3 regions of the Alkalihalobacillus sp. MEB130 genome follow, and region 2 is predicted to be linked to each of the others. Evidence: riboswitches for the same ligand, from Rfam matches in the RefSeq annotation. Region 2 holds a riboswitch; each other region holds the start of a gene.
What was found. A riboswitch is a leader RNA that binds a small molecule or an ion and turns the genes downstream of it on or off. The one in region 2 is predicted to bind S-adenosylmethionine.
Positions count from the first base shown of each region.

Region 1: another riboswitch for S-adenosylmethionine. It lies ahead of metK (methionine adenosyltransferase); the one in region 2 lies ahead of N0O92_RS07320 (methionine biosynthesis PLP-dependent protein).
Region 3: another riboswitch for S-adenosylmethionine. It lies ahead of N0O92_RS13535 (peptide-methionine (S)-S-oxide reductase); the one in region 2 lies ahead of N0O92_RS07320 (methionine biosynthesis PLP-dependent protein).

Region 1 covers NZ_JAOANA010000003.1:5,652-13,666, reverse strand. The annotation lists gene N0O92_RS03665 (hypothetical protein) at 1-50, opposite strand, end outside; gene N0O92_RS03660 (hypothetical protein) at 201-680, opposite strand; gene metK (methionine adenosyltransferase) at 739-1,944, opposite strand; SAM riboswitch class I at 2,107-2,220, opposite strand; gene N0O92_RS03650 (hypothetical protein) at 2,465-2,845, opposite strand; gene pckA (phosphoenolpyruvate carboxykinase (ATP)) at 3,074-4,663, shown strand; gene N0O92_RS03640 (electron transport protein) at 4,722-6,632, opposite strand; gene N0O92_RS03635 (glycosyltransferase family 4 protein) at 6,750-7,901, opposite strand.
Region 2 covers NZ_JAOANA010000005.1:149,182-157,196, forward strand. The annotation lists gene metH (methionine synthase) at 1-3,101, opposite strand, end outside; gene N0O92_RS07315 (bifunctional homocysteine S-methyltransferase/methylenetetrahydrofolate reductase) at 3,135-4,976, opposite strand; gene N0O92_RS07320 (methionine biosynthesis PLP-dependent protein) at 4,973-6,091, opposite strand; SAM riboswitch class I at 6,178-6,280, opposite strand; gene N0O92_RS07325 (hypothetical protein) at 6,407-6,568, opposite strand; gene prsW (glutamic-type intramembrane protease PrsW) at 6,612-7,259, opposite strand; gene N0O92_RS07335 (asparaginase) at 7,355-8,015, shown strand, end outside.
Region 3 covers NZ_JAOANA010000012.1:101,404-109,418, forward strand. The annotation lists gene N0O92_RS13480 (ABC transporter permease) at 1-599, opposite strand, end outside; gene N0O92_RS13485 (ABC transporter ATP-binding protein) at 592-1,491, opposite strand; gene N0O92_RS13490 (SunI/YnzG family protein) at 1,581-1,856, opposite strand; gene N0O92_RS13495 (GNAT family N-acetyltransferase) at 2,059-2,361, opposite strand; gene N0O92_RS13500 (hypothetical protein) at 2,280-2,498, opposite strand; gene N0O92_RS13505 (cell wall hydrolase) at 2,734-3,366, shown strand; gene N0O92_RS13510 (GNAT family N-acetyltransferase) at 3,580-4,065, opposite strand; gene N0O92_RS13515 (glutaredoxin family protein) at 4,126-4,365, opposite strand; gene ytxJ (bacillithiol system redox-active protein YtxJ) at 4,362-4,682, opposite strand; gene N0O92_RS13525 (hypothetical protein) at 4,877-5,086, shown strand; gene N0O92_RS13530 (hypothetical protein) at 5,169-5,378, opposite strand; gene N0O92_RS13535 (peptide-methionine (S)-S-oxide reductase) at 5,501-5,881, opposite strand; SAM riboswitch class I at 5,972-6,087, opposite strand; gene N0O92_RS13540 (hypothetical protein) at 6,322-6,528, opposite strand; gene N0O92_RS13545 (endonuclease/exonuclease/phosphatase family protein) at 6,634-7,446, opposite strand; gene N0O92_RS13550 (Dabb family protein) at 7,558-7,851, opposite strand.

The DNA.
Region 1 (8,015 bases), on a different contig from region 2:
ATCCCTTTTGCTTCCTGAACTTTGGTGGTTCGTTTTGTTTTGGGAACCATAATCCCTTTTGCTTCCTGAACTTTCGCAAGTCCTCTCGTTTTGGGAATCATAATCCCTTTTGCTTCCTAAAACTTTGGTGGTTCCTCTCGTTTCGGGAACCATAATCCCTTTTGCTTCCTGAACTTTCGCGGTTCCTCTCGTTTCGGGAATCATAATCCCTTTTGCTTCCTAAAACTTTGGTGGTTTCTCTCGTTTCGGGAATCATAATCCCTTTTGCTTCCTGAACTTTCGCGAGTCCTCTCTTTTCGGGAATCAACTTCCCTTTTGCTTCCTGAACTATCGCGGTTCCTCTCTTTTCGGGAACCATAATCCCTTTTGCTTCCAGAACTTTCGCGGTTCCTCTCTTTTCGGGAACCATAATCCCTTTTGCTTCCTGAACTTTCGTGGTTCCTCTCGTTTCGGGAACCATAATCCCTTTTGCTTCCTGAACTTTCGCAGTTCCTCTCTTTTCGGGAATCATAATCCCTTTTGCTTCCTGAAACTTTGGTGGTTCCTCTCGTTTCGGGAACCATAATCCCCTTTGCTTCCTGAACTATCGCGGGTCCTCTCTTTTCGGGAACCATAATCCCCTTTGCTTCCTGAACTTTGGCGATTCCACTTAATTTAAGAATCCCACCAACTACCATCATCAAAAACAAGCAAAAAAGAAAAAGATCGCCTCACAAGGAGTCGATCTCTAAGCATTTATTATATTCCTGCTTGCTCTTTCAAAGCAGCTACTTTATCTGTTTGTTCCCAAGGTAGTTCTACGTCTGTACGACCAAAATGTCCATATGCCGCTGTTTGCTTGTAGATCGGACGACGCAAATCAAGCATTTTAATAATTCCTGCTGGGCGAAGATCGAAGTTATTACGAACGAGCGTAACTAATGCTTCCTCTGACACTTTCCCTGTCCCAAATGTATCAATAGAAATGGAAACAGGTTGAGCCACTCCAATCGCATAAGCAAGTTGAACTTCACATTTATCAGCTAGACCAGCAGCAACGATATTTTTAGCAACATAACGAGCTGCATATGCTCCAGAACGATCTACTTTTGTTGCGTCTTTTCCGGAGAAAGCTCCTCCACCGTGACGCGCGTAACCACCGTATGTATCAACGATGATCTTACGTCCAGTTAAACCAGCGTCACCTTGAGGACCACCGATGACGAAACGTCCTGTTGGATTGATAAAGTATTTCGTTTCCTCATCAATTAATTCTTGTGGAACGACCGGGTTAATAACGTATTCTTTTAGGTTACGTTGAATTTGTTCAAGTGTAACTTCTGGATGATGTTGAGTAGAAATAACAATCGTATCAATACGTGCTGGTTTTCCATTTTCATCATATTCCACAGTTACTTGTGTTTTCCCATCCGGACGAAGGTAAGGAAGGATTTCATCTTTTCGAACTTCTGTTAAACGACGAGCGATTTTGTGGCTTAATGATATAGGAAGAGGCATTAATTCCTTCGTTTCATTGTTCGCATACCCAAACATTAACCCTTGATCTCCCGCACCAATTGCTTCAATTTCTTCATCTGTCATTTGACCTTCACGAGCTTCTAGTGCTTTATCTACACCTTGAGCAATATCAGCAGACTGCTCATCAATCGATGTTAGAACCGCGCATGTTTCATAATCAAAGCCGTACTTTGCTCGGGTATAGCCAATTCCTTTGATTGTTTCACGAACAATTTTGGGGATATCGACATATGTACTCGTTGTAATTTCACCCGCTACTAACACTAATCCAGTCGTAACGGATGTTTCGCAAGCGACACGTGCATTCGGATCATTTGTTAAAATCGCATCAAGGATCGCATCAGAAATTTGATCACAAATTTTGTCTGGATGCCCTTCTGTTACTGATTCTGACGTAAACAAACGTCTACTTCTTACTTCTGCCATTATTAATTTCCTCCTTTAAACACTGCTGTCCTTAGCATGTGTTTTTCTTTGAGACGGCACTCATGCCCCCACCGAATGGGAAATACCTACCTGTAAAGACGTATAAACGATAAAAAAACCCTTTCCAAAATAGAGGAAAAGGGTTGAGTGTTTACCTTTAGCCTCTTATCGTCCAAGACATCATGTCTTGCAGGTTAGCACCTTTTCACTCATGGCTTTAGAGTGTTGGTTGCTGGGCTTCTTCGGGCCTGTCCCTCCGCCTACTCAGGATAAGAGTATCCGTTCGACGCATATCATATCGCACATGCTTGTATACTGTCAACATATACGACCTATCTATAATTAGGGCAACACCTAGAAGAGCTACCTTTTCAACTTTTTTATTTGTTTTTATTGTGCTCCAATAAGCAAATACTATGCTAGCAAGAACATAACAATCAACCCCTATTTCATAAAAAGCAGCAAATCAGAAAAGGACACCGAAAAGGCACACGCCCCTCAGTGCCCGCATAGCCCCTTTCTAATAAGGAGTATCATCTCTTCTTTCTTGTCTATCTTGACGTTCTTCATTCTGCGTCAGTCGCTGTCGTCTATCTTCTTGTTCTCTTTCTATTTCCTGTTCTCTCCGAAATTCCTCTCTTAATTGCATTCGCATCAATTCATTTTCATTATCTCGAGGTTTCACTTGGCTATATACCCCACTTGCCGTTAAGCCAATTATTAGCGCCATAAGGACTTGCTCTCCCCACTCTCTTGGGATAAACCAAAGTATCCCCGCTATCCCAATTGCTAAAAGGGCACGGTACTGCTTTTCAACCCCAAATGCATTGCCAATCACCGTTACAAGTGCTGCTACGACTGCTGAAACCGTAGCCAGGTCCATCATGGAAACTTCTTGCAAGCAGAACGCCTCCTTTTTCTCTTTTACCTATATCCTATGCCGCCCAATTTTGTTTAGGAACCTTTTCAACTTGTCTATTCCATAAAAGAAAAGACACATTTTCAAGAAAATGTATCACAATTGAAAAAAATCATTAATAGTATAGACTATTAAAGTTAATGTGTTATACTAATAAACAAGTTTAGTAGTAAATGGTAATTAAAAACATATAGAAAGGGTTTTGCGACAATGAACACAATTAGTCTACAATCCGAATTAGCTAAATTAATAACTTTAGATCACGTACACGTTAATTTACCTATTTCGTCCTTGATTGAGAAATCAATTATGCGCGGTGAAGGAAAATTATCGTCTACAGGTGCACTCACTGTTGAAACAGGTGCTTACACAGGCCGTTCCCCTAAAGACAAATTCATTGTCAAAGAACCTAGTGTCGAAAATGTAATCGAATGGGGAACTGTTAATCAGCCAATTGAGAAATGTGTTTTCACTTCTTTGTACCACAAAGTGATGGAGCACTTAAGCTTGCAAGATGAATTGTTTGTCTCCGATGGATATGCCGGTGCTGATCAGAAGTACCAAATTCCTTTAAAAGTAATTAACGAATTTGCATGGCATCAAGTTTTTGCGAGACAGCTATTTATTCGCCCTACTGAAGAACAGGAACCAATCCAATCATCAGGACACGATGCATTCACCGTTATTTCAGCACCAACTTTTAAGGCTGACCCGATCTTAGATGGCACAAACTCAGAAGCCTTTGTTCTTATTTCTTTCGAAGAACGCGTTGTGTTAATTGGTGGTACAGAATATGCGGGTGAGATGAAAAAATCCATTTTCTCAATTATGAACTTTCTTTTACCTGAACAAGATGTATTATCTATGCATTGTTCAGCTAATACAGGAAATGAAGGAGACGTTGCACTGTTTTTCGGTCTATCAGGAACAGGAAAAACCACCTTATCTGCTGACCCTCACCGTTCATTAATAGGTGATGATGAACACGGATGGTCTAATAATGGAGTATTTAATATTGAAGGTGGTTGCTATGCTAAGTGCATTCATTTATCTGAAGAAAAAGAGCCCCAAATTTGGGATGCCATTCGATTTGGAGCCGTCCTTGAGAATGTAGTTGTTCACCCTCATACTGGAAAAGCAGATTACGATGACACGTCTTTAACCGAAAACACAAGAGCCGCTTATCCACTTGAATCAATCCCCAATGCTCTTGTTCCAAGTGTGGCAGGTCACCCTAATACAATTATCTTCTTAACAGCAGATGCGTTCGGTGTCCTACCTCCTATTAGTAAATTAACAAAAGAGCAAGCAATGTACCATTTTTTATCAGGTTACACAAGCAAATTAGCTGGAACAGAACGAGGCATCACTTCACCTGAAGCGACCTTCTCCACATGCTTTGGTGCTCCTTTCCTGCCATTACCAGCGATTCGTTATGCTGAAATGCTAGGCGATAAAATTGATCAACATAATGTAGATGTATACCTTGTAAACACAGGCTGGTCTGGCGGTGAGTACGGGGTCGGAGAACGGATGAAATTAAAATATACGCGCGCTATGGTGCAAGCTGCATTGACTGGTGAATTGAGCTCTACCGAAACAATCACAGATAGCATCTTTGGCCTCCATAGTCCCGCTCATTGCCCAGGGGTACCAGACCATGTTCTACAACCACGAGAGACATGGCAGGATAAAAAGGCATATGATGCTAAAGCTAAAGAACTTGCAGAGAACTTCAAGAAAAACTTTCAAAAATTTAATTCTATAAATGATCGAATAAAAGAAGCCGGTCCTAAGTAAATCAGTACAGATAGTAAGAAAGGGATGTCTCCATCGAATAGGAAACATCCCTTTTTGTTTATTCTTCCGGGCTCGTGCTAGAGAGTAAGTAATCTAGTAAAGCAGCTTGTTCCTCTTCTGTGAATCCGGTCGACCTATCAACCCAAAATTCATGACCAATTCCTTCAACATGAACATCTGTTAATTCCGAAACAGATTTGTTGGCATCAATTACGTCCTGTCTCAGATCCTTGTCAATTAAAGCCTTTAAGCTATTATAAGGATCAGGAAGAATTCCTTTCATCACTGTACCAGGTATGCCCAGTTCTCCATTTTTACCTACAGCGACTCCACCATCATGGAGATAAGGTGCTGTAAAAGCCAGTCCAATTAACCCTTTAACTTTATAACCCCCATTTGAATCTATCGCAAAAGCTAAATTTCTTTGCTCTTCTTCAACCTGCTCAATAGGTACCCGTAAGACCTTTGGGTTTGGTGGCAGTGGCGTCGGCGTGTTCGGAGCATACATTAGAGGATCACCAAATGCTTTGTCAATCCCTTTCATTGATTTAGCTCTCGTGGGTTCAGTTTTGATCTCTTCAACTGGAATAATTTTATTATTCGTATACGATCTTCCTGAATGACAAGAAATACACCCTGCTCTAGAAAACACCTCGCGTCCTTGGGCTTTTGTTTCACTATTAACCTTTGGTTTATAGACAGGTGGGACTAAAGAATTTTGGAAGGCTGAAAGAGCATTGTTTTCCTTCCCTACTTCCGATCCAATTGAAGTAACAATCGAACCATTCGGTGCCACCATCGATAATTTTGGAAATGTAGCTGGTTTAACTCCTTCGTTTATCCCTGGTACATTAGGGGTCGTATCAACCGTTTTTAGAAATTCTGAAGGTTTCATCCCTGACTCAGTGTTATATCGGTATTTTTTATTAGCTGCATTTTGTAAAATTGTTCCGATAAATATCTCCTTATCTATATCTAAGAGAACCTCGCTATGTTCAGATAATGAAAGGGTATCTGAATTAAAAGAATGCACCTTATTATTAAAGGTACTTAACCCTTTAAACGGACCAATAATCGAAAAACCATTCCAGCTATATGGATGGTCCCCTAATGTAAAAACATCAGGTGTTTGCGTTGGGTTGGGCGTTAAGTCTGCACTTGTATCAAAGTTACCTTTAGGCCATTTACTAAAGGTTTTATCTACAACTTCTTCTATAGCAACCGGATCAGGAAGGACTGCTTTTTCTCCTTTTGAGTTCGTTATTGTACGATTGGTATCTCGAATATAATCTTGAATTCCCTCAATTTCCGCTGTTGGGAAAAAAGCGGCAGAATTCGTAGATAAAGCTACAAGCATTCCACTGTCAAAATCAACATTTGGCACTCCTTGCAATACTTTACCTGTTTCCAAATCAACGCTTGCATGACAAGCTGCACAGCTTAATCCAGCTCTTACTCTTCCCTTTGAATAAGAAATAGGGATTCCTAAAGGTGTAATTGCTCCCTTTGCCACATCTAATCCTGTATCAATCTTCTCTCCCTTTTTCCAGCTTTTTTTTCCAATGGTCACGTCTTCTGAAAGCTCTACGCGCAAATTGGTTGTAGGTTCCCCCTTTAGAGATAAAATAGCTTTCATGATATTAGGTATACCTAATGGTCCATCAATAAATCCAAGAATATCTGTTAAAAACACTTCGTTCCCAAATGTCTCTGTGTAAAAGAGCTCCTTTCCCAAATTGATTAATTCATCGTCTATTCTAACTGCTCCATTGTCAGCTGAAAGTATTTCATCATGACGTTTCTCCACTTTTAACCTTTCTACATCTTCCGGACTAATGAATTGACCAATTACGTCATATTCCACTTGTTCATTAAAATTAGCAACATGTTTATTTATTACTTGATTATCATCTGGTACATAACCATATTCAAACTCGACGAAAGAAAACGTAATGATAATAATGACCATTGTTGAAATAATAAATATCAAGACTTTCCATGCCTTCACTTATTCCGTACTCCTTTGTTTTATAATCCTCCTTACTTTTTGCGTTTTTTGAAAAATCATACTGAGTAACAATTGAGATCATGCAGAATATAGGTGTGATTTTCTTTTAAATATTTCACGATAACTATCAAATAGATTGGAGAAGATTTTATCCCAAGACCTAGTTAAAGCAATCTGACGTGCCTCTTGAGAAAAATGACCACGTAAATTCCCATCCTCCAATAACATAGATGTATAATTCGCAAAATCCCTTACATTTCTTGGTTCGCATAAAAAGCCCGTTTCACCGTGGTGAATTAAATGTTGAACTCCTCCAGCGTTTGCACCAACAACTGGTAAACCGGAAGCCATTGCTTCTAGAACAACATTCCCAAATGTTTCAGTCGAAGAGGGAAATAGAAATAAATCACTCGATGCATAAATGTTTGCTAATTCTTCTCCTTCTAGAAACCCGGTAAATGTAATGTGGTCATTACTTATCTCAGATAACAATTTAAACTGCGGCCCATCACCAACAATTAAAAAATGAGTCTCTTCTTTTATGTGAACCGGGAGAGAGTGATACGTTTGCAATGCGATATCTATTTCCTTTTCAGGTGCAATTCTGCCGACATAAAGCAGTATTTTCGGTTGTGTAATTTGGTACTTTTTTTTAATTTCATCTGTTTTATTTTGTGGAGTATAATATAAATGGTCAATCCCTCTTCCCCATATTTCTAAATCATGATGAAACGTATGCTGTTTTAGCTTCTCCATTGTGCTTTGAGATGGAACATATACTCTCTCAAAAGACCGATGAAACCACACCATATATTTCCATAACCATTTCTGTAAAAAAGGAATGTGATAATATTGTAAGTAATCATCAAAGTGGGTATGATAAGAGGCAACCATCGGAATCCGATGTTTCTTTCCGTAGAGAAGACCATACAGTCCTAAGTTTAATGGAGTGGCTATATGAATGAAGGTTGGATTAAATTGCTCTAGCGTTTGTTTCATTTGTACAGGATTGGGAAGGGCTATTCTACACTCTGGATAAAATAGCAAAGGCAGGCTTGCAAACCGCTCAATTTGCGGTACAACAGGAACCGACGTTTTGCTTTCGGGAGCAAACACTTTAAAAGGAATTCGATTTTCCTCTAAATACATGGTAAGCCTTTGTAGCGTTTTCGCTACACCGTTTATTTCAGGTGTATACGTATCAGTGAAAATGGCTATTCGCATTTCCATTCTTTCCCCTCCTAGTGTCAAGTTGTTACTTTAACTTTACTCTAGAAATGAGTTCTACTTTACAAAGATATAGTAAATTCATTTTGAAGATTTGTTAAAAAACCACACACAAAT
Region 2 (8,015 bases):
GCTTGATCGGCAAGCTCTCGAACCCCGTGGCCAGCTGTAACAGCGAGGAACCCGACATAATCCATTTCACCGCTAGAGACAGGTCGTATATAATCAGCTAAACAAAGAAACGGTTTATGATTTTGACGAGGAAACGTAAATCGCTCTATTTCTGTTTTTTGATCGTTCGGATCATAAATGATAATATCATTTCCATCAGCTTGTGCAGGGAAAAATTGATACATTCCATGCGCTTGAATGACCTCGGTTTTCTTCGCTTTAACTAAAAACTCATCAACTTTTTCTTTTAGCTCTACAGCTCTTTCATTTTTTTCTTCAAGAAGTCGGCTCACTTTCCCTTGCAACCCAAGGTGGCGACCGAGCAGCATTTGCATGTTAATATATGGCTCTAAATGTGAAAGTTTATAATCACGCATGATGTGAACATCAAGATCAGTCGGTACAAAGATAGGACCGTCTCTTTTCACATCCGAATGAACAGGGCCATCCACTACTTGTTCTAGATTTGGTTGACGTTCCGGACGTCTAACTGCGTCTTTCTTAGCGCGAGCTTCTGCTAATTCTGAAGCAAGAGCTTCGCGTTCTTCAGGTTTCGCCAAACGATTCGCTATCTCAAGCCCATTCATTGCATCTTTGGCATAAAGCACAAGTCCATCATATTCAGCTGCTATTTTTGTATCCGTAAACTTCCGAGTAAGCGCTGCTCCCCCTACTAAAATAGGGATTGAGATTTCCTGTTGGCGCAAATCCTGCGCCGTTAAGACCATTTGTTGCGCTGACTTTACTAATAACCCAGATAAACCTATTGCATCCGGATTTTCCCTTCTTATAGCCTCAATTAATTCATTCGAAGTTACTTTTATTCCAAGGTTCACAATCTTAAATCCGTTATTCCCTAGAATAATTTCAACTAGATTTTTACCAATATCATGAACGTCACCTTTTACTGTAGCAAGAAGAATTTTTCCTTTACCGTTGTCATTTTCTTTCTGCTCCATATGAGGCTCTAGGTGAGCAACAGATGCTTTCATCACTTCTGCACTCTGAAGTACCTCCGCCACAATAAGTTCATTATTATTGAACAATCTACCTACTTCGTCCATCCCGGTCATCAAAGGACCGTTAATGATATCTAAAGGATCCGAATACGTTGATAATGCTTGATCCAGGTCCTCAATAAGCCCTTCTTTTGTACCTTCTACAATATAGGAAGCCAGTCGTTCTTCCAATGTTAAGTTTGATGTATCTACTTTTTTCTCTGCTTTTTTTCCACGATAAAATGCAGTAAACTCAGCAAGGGTTTCATCTGTTGTATCAAACAACAATTTACTTGCCATTTCTTTCTCTTCATCTGCAATCGACGCATAACGTTCAAGCTTCTCTGTATTCACAATTGCATAATCAAGTCCCGCTTGTGTACAGTGATATAAATAAACAGCATTTAATACTTCACGACCTACAGGTGGTAATCCAAAGGACACATTACTCACTCCAAGAATCGTCAAACATTTAGGGAGTGCCTCTTTAATAAGTTTAATTCCTTCTACTGTAGCATTGGCTGAACCAATATACTGCTCATCTCCTGTTCCAACCGGAAAGACAAGCGGATCAAAAATAATATCTTCTGGTTTTAATCCATATTTATGAACGAGTAAATCATGAGACCGTTTAGCCACTTCTAGCTTCTTCTCAGCTGTAACAGCCATTCCTTCTTCATCAATTGTTCCTACAACAACAGCAGCGCCGTATTTTTTCACAATCGGAATCACGGCTTCAAAGCGCTCTTCCCCATCCTCTAAGTTGATCGAATTAATAATTGCTTTCCCTTGAGAATACGTAAGTGCTTTCTCGATTACCTTTTCGTCTGTTGAATCAATCATTAATGGAACTTTCACTTTGTTAACAAGAAATTGTAAGAAGTTCTCCATATCTTCCATTTCGTCACGATCCGGATCGGCTAAACAAGCGTCAATAACATGCGCTCCTTTTTTTACTTGAGCCCTAGCAATTTCAGATGCTTCTTCAAACTTTCCTTCCGCAATTAAACGTTTGAATTTTCTTGACCCAATAACATTGGTTCTTTCTCCAACAAATAACGGACGCATACTCTCGTCATAAATAAGTGGTTCTATCCCAGACACAGCATGAGGATGTGACTTCTGAAATGTACGTGGCTCAAAGTCTTTTGTTGCTTCTACCATCGCACGAATATGATCCGGCGTCGTACCACAGCAACCACCAACAATATTTAGCCACCCTTTTTCTGCAAATCCACGTAATTTCGTCGCGAGCGATTCTGGAGATTCATGGTAATGACCTTCTTCATCCGGCAATCCAGCATTGGGATAACAGCTTACATACGTTGTTGCCAGTTCAGATAGTGAACGAATATGGTCACGCATAAATTCAGGTCCTGTCGCACAATTCAATCCGACGACTACTGGTTCCATGTGTTCTAAAGACAAATAAAATGCTTCGATGTTTTGTCCTGCTAATGTTGTGCCCATTGGTTCTATTGTTCCCGAGATAAAGATTGGCAATTTGACATTTAACTCTTCAAACGCTCGTTCAATCCCCAAGTAACCAGCCTTAACATTTCGCATGTCTTGGCTTGTTTCTAGCAGCAAAATATCAGCGCCACCTCGAATAATTCCACGTGCTTGCTCATGGTACGACTCAACGAGCTTCTCAAACGTTACACCACCAGTAACAGAAAGAGATTTTGTTGTAGGTCCCATTGCACCTGCTACAAACCGGGGCCATTCTGGCGTAGAGAATTCATCTGCTACTTTTTTCGCTATAGCCGTTGCCAGACGGCTTAATTCTTCCGCTTTGTATCCAAGATCATAGTCATCCAATACTATATCACTCGAACCAAACGTATTTGTTTCAATAATATCCGCACCTGCTTCTAAATAAGCTCGATGAATGTCTTCAATGACATGTGGCGCTGTTTCATTTAAATATTCATTACACCCCTCAAACTCTTCTCCACCAAAATCCTCTGCTGTTAAATTAGCTTGTTGCAACATTGTCCCCATTGCGCCATCTAGGATTAGAATCTTCTTTTCTAGCTGTTGTTCAAATAAAGACTTAGCCATATGTTCTTCCTTTCTACTTCCCGCATTCTTCTTTTACTTATTGACTCCTTGAGTGACCGGTTTTTTCGCTTCAATATATTTTGTTAACTCAACTGTCATCTCATAACGCATAAACGGAGTAATTAAATAAATTCCATTAAAATACTGAAGAGCTGCATCAATTAATGATTTGGCAATCTTAATTCCTTCTTCTGTAGACGCTTCTTTATCTTCACCACAAGCGGCCATTGTTGCACGAATGTCATCTGTTAATTTAATCCCAGGAACTTCATTATGGAGAAACTCTGCATTTCGCGTCCCTGTCAATGGCATGATCCCAATATAAATCGGCTCCTGTATATGTTTTGTTTCATTTGCTAATGATTCAATTTGATCTATACTATAGATCGGTTGTGTCATAAAATAATCTGCGCCACTTTCAATTTTCTTTTCCATCCGTTTTACGGCCTTATCCAAATGTCTGACGTTCGGATTGAAGGCTGCCCCTACTGAAAAGTTCGCTTTTTGTCCAAGTTCTTTCCCAGAAAATGATATCCCTTCATTCAACTGTTTCAGAAAAGATATGAGTTGAAAAGAACTAACGTCATAGACAGAAGTCGCACCTGGAAAATCGCCTATTTTTGTTGGATCGCCTGTTATAGCTAATACGTCGTCAATCCCTAACGCATGAAGACCCATTAAATGAGATTGAAGCCCAATTAAATTTCGATCACGACAAGTAACATGAACGAGTGGCCTTGCCCCTACTTGTTCTTTAATCATTGCACCAAGTGCTAAATTATCAACTCGCGGAGAAGCTAACGAATTATCTGCCATAGTAATAGCATCAACACCGACCTCTTGCAGAGCATGTGCTCCTTGCATAAATCTCTTTGTACTCAACTTTTTAGGCGGGTCTAATTCCACAATAACAGACTTGCGCTCCTTAACGATATCCGGGAGAGGCTTGTCTTTTCTAGGAACGACAATGGACTCACGAGTAAAACTAACAGAAGGGCGAATAGTTTTAGTCTTAATTGGTTCCGTTATTTCTCTAACTTTAGCAAAAGCCTTAATATGTTCTGGCGTTGTTCCACAACACCCTCCTAATAAACGGACACCTTGCTGAATAAACTTAATACCCATATCTTGGAAATAGTCTGCATTTGATTGATAAAAGAAGCGCCCATCACGATAATCCGGTAAACTTGCATTTGGGTATGCTGATAGAAAAGCATCCTTTTGCAACGGAATTGTCTCAAAAGATTGCAGCATATGAAACGGACCTGTACGACAGTTTAGTCCGACTACGTTAGCCCCTAATGCTGTTAATTGATTAAAAGCTTGAGAGACCGCTATCCCCCCGTTCATCACACCTATTTCTCCAAGTGACAAGTTTACAACAATTGGTAATTCCGTTAATTTCCGCGCAACAGATACTGCCATTTTTGCTTCTTCCAAATCATAAAACGTTTCTAAAAGTAAACCATCCATTCCTTCAGATAAAAGCTCATGCATTTGTTCCTGAAAAGCACATTCTATTTCTTCAAGAGACCACTCTTCTAGTTGAAAACGTCTGATCCCTCCAACAGTTCCTAACACAAATGCCTGTTTTCCACCTGCTTCTTTGGCTAATTGAACACCAGCACGATTTATGGAAGCAACTTGTTTTTCTAATCCATATTTCTCTAGCTTTAGTCTGTTTGCTGCATACGTATTTGTTTGTAGAACATCGGCTCCCGCTTCTACATAGCTTTTGTGAGCGTGTAAAATTTTCTCCGGTGTCGTTATATTGACTTCTTCAAAGCATTGATCTACACCTTGTTCATAAAGCAATGTTCCCATAGCTCCGTCCCCAATTAATACTCTTGATGCTAATCTATCTAAAAAACTCATTCACTTTTCCTCTCTTCCACATAGCGGAACGCCTGATCAAGGTCTTCAATTAAATCTTTTGCACGCTCAATCCCAACAGAAAAACGCAACAAACGGTTACACACCCCATTGGCAATTCGAATGTCTTCAGGTATATCCATATGAGTTTGTGTAGCTGGGTACGTCATTAAGCTCTCAACCCCACCTAAGCTTTCAGCAAATGAGACCAATTTCAATTGTTGTAAAAATGGATTCACCCATTCCTCTTTCAAAATACGAAATGAGATCATTCCACCTTTTCCTGGATAAAGGACGTCCGTAACGCCTTCTTGTTTCTCTAAATAACGAACAATTGCTTTAGCGTTTTCTTCATGTTTATCCATACGAAGAGCAAGAGTTTTCATTCCTCTAATTAATTGATAAGAATCAAAAGCGGACAGAATTGCACCAATACCATTGTGGTAATAACCAATTCGTTCACACAACTCTTGTCCTTTTGCTGCGATTAGCCCAGCAATGACATCATTATGACCACCTAGATATTTTGAAGCGCTATGTATAACAATATCTGCCCCATCCACTAATGGTTGTTGCAAAAGTGGTGTATAGAACGTGTTATCAACAATCAAAAGTAACCCATGTTTCTTCGCTATTTTTGCAAGGTCAGGCACGGAAGCTTCTTGCATCAACGGATTGGTAGGTGTCTCAATAAATAATGCTTTCGTTTTATCCGTAATTCGACTTTCAAATAGCTCTAAATTACGTGGGTCTTCAAAAGAAAAAGTTAGCCCCCAGCGATTCCACCCTTGTTCAAATAATCGGTATGTCCCTCCGTACAGATCTTGAGATGCTAAAATTTCATCCCCTTGTTCAAAAAGAGAAAGCACGGTTTGAATGGCCGCCATTCCAGAACTACACGCAAAGCCTCTGTCCCCTTCTTCAAGTGCTGCAATTGCTTTTTCTACAACCTCTCTCGTTGGGTTCCCTGTTCTTGCATAATCATATCCTGTTGATTCACCAATTCCCGTGTGCCTATAGGCAGTTGAAAAATACACAGGTGTATTAATCGTCCCAGATGGATCATCGGAACGGTTTCCAATTTGTACTAATAACGTTTCTAGTTTCTCACGGTTCATTTTATACCCTCCAAAATTCTATTAAATATAGAGAAAAACCACCTTCTACATGATAAGAAGAAGGTGGTTGTCGTTTCAATCGCCTCTTCTTATCTTTCAAGTCTATGACTTGATGGATTTAGCACCTGACCGACTCGGCTGGTTGCTGAGACATCGTCGGGCCAGTCCCTCCGTCTCTCTTGATAAGAAAATGAATTATTCATATTTTTCATATAGTCAAAATTACACCAAATTTCATACTTTTGCAAGAGTAATTTTTCACACAAGACAGCAAAGCGAAGCTAAATCCATTCATTGCAACGCTCCTATCAACTATTACTCTAATGTAGCATCCACATTTAAATTTTCTTCGTTGCCACATATGCAACGTTTGAATCCTGTTTCATACTCACCTTTTTCATTTCTTCTTCCACGAAGAATATATTTTTCACTACATACGGGACAACGAATCACAATTCGATAACGTTGTTCTGCCATGCTTATCACACCTTTACTAAATTAAATTTCCAAAACGCATCATTTACCAATCTAATTGATGAGCTCGTTTCACCTTTTTTAACGCTACCCACCATAGAAAAAACATAAACGGAATTAGCCCAATTAAAAAATACATTCCGAAAAACAACAAAATAAAATCATATACTCCATGTAAAAGAATTGGCAACAATAATGACATCGTCAAATGTTGTCGCCGTTTTTCTACTTCTACTTTCGCCCTACCCATATAATACCCCATGATTACTCCGTAAAGAGCATGACTAGATACAGGTAATAACGCACGTCCGAAAGCTGTCTCTAATCCATTTGCTATTAAATAAATGACATTCTCTAATGTGGCAAAACCTAAGGATAAAGAAACCCCATAGACAATACCATCATAGCGTCTCGCAAATGTAGCATGTTGATACGCAAATAACCAAAGAAGCAACCATTTAAAAAACTCTTCCACAAATCCATATAGAATAAAAGCTTTAGCAACCGGATGTGTTAAATATCCTTCTGCCGTGAATGCATACTGCAATACCATAACTGGAAAAACAAGCAAAACACCTATTAAAAATGTTCTAAAAACAAGCGAAACGGCGTTCGTGCTATAGTGGTTCCGCAAATAAAAATAAGATAATAATGCCATCCCCGGTGCGACTGCTGCTGTCACTAGTGCAAACAATTTGCCAATCCTTTCCTCTGCTTTACAATTTATTACTCAAACTTAAGCTTATATGATAATATAAAATAATTATGTTAGACAGTGGGGTGAATTCTTTGAAAAAAATTCTCGTTTTACATACCGGCGGAACCATTGCCATGCAAGAAAATGAACATGGAGCTGTTCAACCAAACTTAATAAATCCATTATATTCCACTATTGAATCGCTATCAACCATTGCGTCTGTTATTGTCGATGATTATTTAAATATACCATCACCGCATATGACTCCTAGCTTAATGGTCAACTTAGCAAAACGTTTAAAAGAACGCGCACAAGAAGATCAATTAGATGGAATTGTAGTTACTCACGGAACCGATACTCTAGAGGAAACGGCTTATTTATTAGATTTAATCCTTGATTGGGACACCCCAGTTATCCTTACAGGCGCGATGAGATCAAGCAATGAGCTTGGAGCAGACGGCCCCCATAATCTAATTGCAGCTGTTAAAGTAGCCGCTAGCGAAGATGCTAAAGGAAAAGGGGTATTGGTTGTACTCAATGATGAGATTCACACAGCAAAAAATGTGACAAAAACGCATTCGAGTAACATCGCTACCTTCCAAAGTCCCCAATATGGTCCTATTGGGATTGTGACAAAGCGAGGAGTATTTTTCCATCACACATTAACGAAACGCGACTGCCACCCAGTTGATCAATTGACAAAGAAAGTTGCGTTATTAAAAGTATATGCGGGTATGGACGAAACGATTGTTG
Region 3 (8,015 bases), on a different contig from region 2:
GCGTACATAATGACTGAAAAGTAAATGAAAAACAACAATATGTACACAATTCCTCTTGCTTGGTTTAGCTCTTCAGCGGACCTGGCTCCTTCCACTATGGCTTCCTGTGTAAAGGTTACAGGAGTATTCAATAGTGTTACTTCATCAATGGATAAGTCGAGTTGTGATGCAGCCGTCAGGGATTGAATATGTTGCAAAGCTGCATGAATACTTGATGTTACAACATTTCCAGATAATGAAGTTGATATGTAGATGGCTTCGGGGAACTGTTCCGGACCATAAGATAATTTGAGTAGTCCTTCATAAATCCCTTCTTCTACTTGTAGTTCAATTTCTTCTTGAGAAACAGTAGCTAATGAAAGTGTGATATCTTCATTCAGAACGGCTAATTCCTCTTCTAATAAAGGTAATAACTCACCAGACTCATCAATAACCGCTACTTGATAAGTAGAATCTTCCCCTTGAAAGACGTCTATAATTAGACCAATATTGGCCATAATAAAAATCCCAACCGCTAGTATAGTGGTAGTAATAATAAATGATTTTGCTTTGAGTTTTGAAAAATAAGCATGTGATAACATAATCCAGAAATTATTCATAGGAAGTCCCCACCTTTTCAATGAAAATATCTTGCAAAGACGGTTCCTCTAATTCAAACTTTCTTACAAAACCAATTGAAACAATTTGTTGAAATACTTTTTCAGCAACACCTTCCGACTCTACCTGCAAGTGTACTCCTTCTGTTGTTTTTTTCCACTTAAGAACACCCGGTAGGGATTGAAGCACCGATAAGTCGAAATCAGCATGGATAGAAATATTCTTTTTGCCAAACGATCGTTTAATCGTTTTTAATTCACCAAGAACTACAGGAGCACCATGATGCATGATACATAAATTCTCACATAACTCTTCAACATGTTCCATTCGGTGACTTGAGAACACAATGGTTGTTCCGCTTTCTTTTAGGTCTTTTACTGCTTCTTTTAGAAGTTCAACATTGACAGGATCTAATCCACTAAAGGGTTCATCTAAAATGAGAAGAGTTGGCTTATGGATGACGGATGCGATAAACTGTATTTTTTGTTGATTTCCCTTTGAAAGTTCCTCTATTTTTTTGTTTTTGTACTCAGGTACATTAAAACGATCAAGCCACATGTCTAATTCGTTTAAAATATCTTGTTTTTTCATCCCGCGCAATCGAGCCAAGTAAATGATTTGATCACTTACTTTCATTTTAGGGTAAAGACCTCGTTCTTCGGGCAAATAACCAATCTTGTTTGTAGTAGTATAATTGATTTCTTGGCCATCCCATGTAATCGATCCTGCAGTCGGATCTAACAATCCTAAAATCATTCGAAACGTTGTCGTTTTGCCCGCTCCGTTCGCTCCTAAGAACCCAAACATTTCATTTTTTGGTACTTCTAGTGAAAGATTATTAACGGCTGTAAAGGCACCGAATCGTTTTGTTACGTCTTTTACTAATAATGTCATCCTCCCCACCCTTTCTTCCTAATTATGTTACATTCTACTATTATTTTGATTTTTTAAATCTAGTTACTTTTATGTTTTTATTCTAAGTATTAATTGTCTTTCCTTTTTCTTTTTATAGCTGATACAATTTGCTCTTTTATGGACGCCTTACTCGTAAATACAAGATAATTTGATTTTTGCGTTTTTATGTAAATTCGTTCCGTTGTACCATATGGATATCCAATTCGCATGACCGAACTTTTATCCCCAGCATACGTATCATCACTTGTTACATCTACAATGTCAGTAATAGGTATATTCATTTTCGACAACTGCCATTTAAATACAATATCATCTTTCGTTTGTTCAATTTTGACTTCGAACATATCCATCCCACCATTTCCGTAATACTATGTCTTAGGTTTTTCTGTAACTAACAACGTAAGCGTCTCTAATTCTACGTTTCAATAACAAAGATGGTTTCATACGATAACGATCTCATGAAAAAAGGATAACAAATAGTTTCCTTAGATGTTATCCTTGATGTTCTATATAATTCGAACCGTATATTATAATTGGAACCGTATATTATAATTGGAACGTGTAACTTAAAAATGATTGATCATTCACAAAACCCATCTTTTTATATAGATTTTGTGCTTTTATATTTGTTGCTGCTGTTTCTAAGCTTAGGAATTTTGCGCCTGTATCATTACATAATTCTATTGATAATTGTATTAACTGTTGCGCTACACCTGATCTTCTATACTCTTTTTTTACATACAAATCATTTAAGATCCAGGCTTTTTTCATCGAAACCGATGTAAAGGTTGGATACAGCTGAACAAAACCAACAAAACGTTCATGATCCTTAGCAACAAAATGATTGATTCTTGATTGATAATACGGCTTTTAATAAAGTCGTAAGCCCCTTTCCTATCCTCTTCTTGATCATAAAATTGTCTATATTGATCAAATAATTCAGAAACCTTTTCTACATCAGAGAGCGATGCTTGATAATATTCCATTTTACATTCCCCTTACCTTAATTATTAGTACTGCTCTATTGTTATATTAAACGCTAATCCCATTTTAATAGTGTTAGCACGAATATAATAGAGTGTCTGTCTTATAAATTGATATAATTCACCCAAGCTTCTGTAATATCTATGTAAACATATTGTAATACTATTCTAGTTCATTCTTTCATAGGGATAAATTAATAGGATCTCTTAAAAACGATAAAAACTAGGAGGATTTTTCATGAAGAAACTAATTTATCTGCTAACATTCCTAGCAGCCCTATTTATTGCTGTTCCAACTTTTGCCTATACTGTGCAAGAGGGTGACACGATGACCAAAATCGCACACCAAAACGGTTTGACATTAGAAGAAATAGCAAGGGCTAACCCACAGGTTACAAATCTTGATCTCATTCTTGTTGGACAGGAAATCAACTTACATAAAAGCAATCCTACTTCCGAATCCAATTCGGTAGAAGCCTATAGTAACGAAACCTATACTGACGAGCTTGTTCTTTCAGAAAACGAATTAGATTTATTAGCAAGAATTGTACGAGCTGAAGCTCAAACAGAACCATTTGAAGGAAAAGTGGCAGTAGCGGATGTTGTGTTAAACAGGGTAGAAAGCTCAGAATTTCCAGATACGATAGAAGAAGTCATATATGAACCAAGACAATTTCAACCCGTTTCCAATGGTCAAGTGAACAAACCAGCGGATGAGGAATCGATTGAGGCAGTAGCAGCGGCAATATCTGATATGAGAAATATAACCGAAGACTCTTTGTTCTTTTATAACCCAGACATTGCTACAAACCGATGGCTAGATACAAGAGAAACAACGGTTGTCATTGGACAACATGTATTTAAAAATTAACTACTCGGTTGTTATTTCTTTATTAAAAGCATTTCATTTAAGCCAAATTAATGAAAGCAGGGCTCTTTTGCTTGAAAAATCGACTCCGTAGTCTGCTGTCATTAATTTGGAAATCAACCTCTTTTCAACACCAACGTAAGACATTTATAACTCTACCTCAAGTTACTAACGTTAAACACATTAAAACTTACCTTTATTTCATAATGGTAAGTTTTATACTTTTAACACCAACCGTTTCGTTTGAAGCATGTGTCCATAAAAATCTTCGACGTATTCATCTATCAAACGAAAGCCTCTTGCTTCATAAAAAGCCTCACCCACTTCATTACCTTTTTCTACTTCAACATAAATATTTTCTATATTGTTAAGTTCTTTCATACCGGTAGTTAGGAGTTGGCTTCCAACTCCCTTTCCTTGTTTACTCGGGCAAATATACATAGCACCTAAAGTTGCTTCTAGCTCATTTGAGAAAAAGTTGGCAAAGCCAATCACTTCCTTGTTCATGGTTGCAACAAGAAATAAAGATTTCTTTATTCTCAGCTCCATTCTTTCATCTGAATAAGCACTTTCAATAAACTTGTTTTGTACATCAATTGGAATGAGTCCTTCATATGTATGGTTCCATGTTTCTTTCGCTAATTTTTGTATGTCAACAATGTCACCATTATTTGCTTTTCTTATCATAGTGTTACCGAACATTGGACTACCTCCCCCATCTAGATAACAAGGGAGCTGTCACTTTGACAACTCCCAACTTTTTTACTTTTTTACGCTAGCAATAAGCTCATTCAGTTCCGGCGAGAACCCTTTTACAGCTTGATCGCCTACTACTGTAACGGGAACACCCATAAAACCAAATTTCTCCACTTCTTTTTGATATTCCTCACTAGCCATAACATCTCTTACTTCAAAATCAATGCCTTCATCCTTTAGCATTTTTTTCACATAGGTACACTCGACACAGCCATCCGTTGAATAGACAATTACTTGTTTACTCATTCAGCAACTGCCTCCTTAATTGCTTGTGTTGTTATTTTCCAATGTGACGTATTCCAACGAACCTTTCCATCTTCAAGTAAGAAAATTTGAGGTGATTCGTGCTTAATTCCAAACTGTTCTGCAATTTGATTAGAAATTGGTCGATCTTCAATTACTAACACAATGGCTGCCGATATGTTTGTCTCTTTCACATAAGCCTGAAATTCTTCATGAGCTTTTGCGCTTATTGGACAGGTTGTACTATGTTTAAAAAGTAAGTGTTTTCCTGATTGTTGTACAAACTGATTCATCTCTTCAATGCTTGTTAGTTGTTTCATCGTAAAGTAACACCATCCTATTGTTGAATACTTTTCAATTACATTACCACAATCAGGAAGAAATGACTATGAAAACGATTGTTTCTTTTTCTTATTAGAATTATTTGATAAAAGCTTTTCTTTTTTATTCATCTCAGGTAAAATTAAGGAAAGCGCTTACTCAAAAAATAAATTTATACTAAATAGGTGATAACATGAAACGAACGCAACCATTCTTAATCATTTTTAGTGGGTTATTAGCTTTGTACTCAATTTATCAAATAGTTAACAATTTCATGCAATCTAATATGTTCATTCATATCCTTGCGTCAATATTGTTTGGCACAATCTGTTTAATTGAATATCGTAGCTATAAAAAGAAAAGGAAAATCAGAAATCAGCAACTTGCTCAAGAGCAACATTAGTCATAACAGTAAAAAACAAGAACCAAGGTGAATCTCACCTTGGTTTCTTGTTAACATAGATCAGTATGTACTTTTAAATAGTCTATAGACCCTCAAAATCATCTTCAGACAGATCAAACTCTTTTATCATCTCTTTTATGATTAAATCAATCCCTTTAACTTCACCTAGATTGATTTGTTTTATCTCAATAAGTTTCTCATTATTCAATTGTTCAAACAAAGCATTTTTTTTACATATCAGCCGTTGAACGTAATTTCTAAGATGAGCTTTGTCAATTTGTTCCGACACCATTTACCAACTCCAGAATAGATTACCAACAAAGAGTACATATAGGTAAGCTTATTATAAAACGAATCTATGTAGAAGTCGAATAAAGTAGAAAAATATTATAAAAAAACAAACCGACTCCAATATTAGTAAGAAATTTCTTTCATCTGTTTCAAGTCAATCAGATGTTCACATATTGGAGTAATCTCGGTAACGACATCCTTTTTTATTATCTGTTTTATTTCATTTTTCTTTTGTTTAGCTGCTGTTAATTGAGTAACAGTGGTGAAGAAAATACATGATTGATTTTTTAGTGATTGGTCTTGTCTTGTTGTTGGGTCATGTAAATCAAAAAACAAATCTACTATTTCTGTATAAGATACTTTCCACGGATCAAACCAAATCTCTACAATATCTATGTTTGCCCCTTTTAATTGTCCAACATGAACATTTTCAATCCCACGAATAACTGTATAAAAAGGTTTTTTACTAAAAAATTCACTTGCTCCAAACACTGCTCTTTCCATAATTTGCTCGCTCCTTTGAGCGATAAGCCTTCTATTCATCAAAAAACCTCTCTTTGTATGAAAAGAGAGGTTAAAATGATTTTATCCATCCTCTCATCTTTCAAAGGTTAAAACCTTTGCAGGAATTAGCACCGTTTAAGTCTAAAATCGACTTAATGGTTGCCGGGTGTCATAGGGCCTGGTCCCTCTACCACTCTGAATAAGAAGTTTATCGCTATTTAATTATTTTTTTTAATCATGTAATTGTTATTAATAATAACAATTCCTTATCTGAAATTCAAGTACTTTTTTAAAAATTCGATTTTTTCAACAAAATACACATGAAATCATGGAGGTATCTAAGGGGCCATTTACTTTCTTGGCGTTGTTTTCTCTTCCCAATGCGCTAAATTATTAGCATCTTGCTAAACCTTCGCAGGAGATCATAAACCCAACTTTTTCTATTCGGTGTTTTCTTGTAGTGTTTTTATCAGTTCTTCGAAATTATCATTAAACCTGCCTATTTCATAATCATAGAAACCAGTGTTTACATGATTCCTAGAAGATTCTCTAATAGCACTTGATATATTCAAGGAAGCATACACTATACAAAAACTTAAAAGTACAATTGCACCCGTCATCGATAATTTTGGTTTCTTCGTTTCCAAGTAGGTCCCTCCTAAAGACGTTCAATCTTGTTTTCTTTTAGTTTACCACCAATAACTAACAATTTGTTCCAGTATCTTAATAGTAGATTAAGTAAAACAATGAAATCACTGATATAATAGCATTCTTGCTGTTACTGGAAAGTGATCTGAAGCATCACTTTTAACCACACTTACTTCATCTACGGCAAAATCAGAGCTATGGAAAATATAGTCAATTTGCCAATCTTCACTATAATACGTTTGAAAAGGTATGCCTTTATTGCTTTTGATTAATCGGTCATTCCAAATGTGATATTCTTGTTGACTCGGTACGGAATTTAAATCTCCCGTTAAAACAATTGGCCCATCAATCGTTTTTATTTTATTATTGATTTCTTCAATAGCTCTTGAGCGCTCTTCTCTGTTTAGTCCTAAATGGGTGTTGATGATATGAATGGTATGAGTGTCCGATATTTGAAGCTCTACAAAGATCGCTGTTCTCGTTTCTATACGGTTCGAAAATGTGAGTGTTTGTTCGTTTATAATAGGAAACGTAGTTAAGATAGCATTCCCATAGTAAAGGCCAGGATAGGCTAAGGAAGGAGAAAAATAGGCGTTCATGTTAAGTTCTTTCGCAATCACATTCACTTGGTCAATGAAATTGGATCGCAAGCTATTCCTTTCAACTTCTTGTAAACTGATAATATCCGAATCTAAAGATTGAAGGGTTTCGATTGTTCTATTAATATCTACTCTATTATCTTGTCCCTTCCCATACTGTATATTATAAGATGTAACCGCTATCAAAAAATCTTCTTCTAAAAAAAGCTTGTTATTATGTACTGATATAAGTGTTTCCTCTTTATTCAATTGATGATAGTAATGTACACAAAAAATAAAAATGAGTGCTATTTGTAAGAAAGCATGTTTCTTGTCCATCGAGCCCTCCTTTCTTCGATAATCTAAGTATACCATAACAATTCAGAAAATTCAGTTAGTACATTTATCCAAAAAAATAGAGCCAACTAACCGGTTGGCTCATAGCTCATATTAAAGTTCGAAATCTACACCAATGCTGTCTACTCTTCCTACTTCACGAATAAAAGCAGCTACTTTTTGGTGTTCTTCGTTTTCAACATACGCATCAAGTGCTGCTCTGTCTTCAAAACGAACAGTTAGTACAACTTGATATTCTTTGCTTTTCTCAGCAAAGTTAAGGCCCGCTTGTAAATCCACAATTCCTGTTAAGTGTTGCTTTAAACCTTTAAATTGGTCAACAACTTCCTGCAGTTGCTCTTGTGTGGTTGTTTCTCCAAATTTTACAAGTACAGTACGATTAATCATTTCCAATTCCTTCTTCCTGCTTCATTTTTTTGCCAAGTTTTATTGTATCGAACAATTTTTGAAGAAGCAATTCTAACGTACGATTTTGAGCACTTAGCTCATATTTGAAATACTGAGTTATTTCGTCAACCGAAATGGATCATGTTATGGTATAATTTGTATAT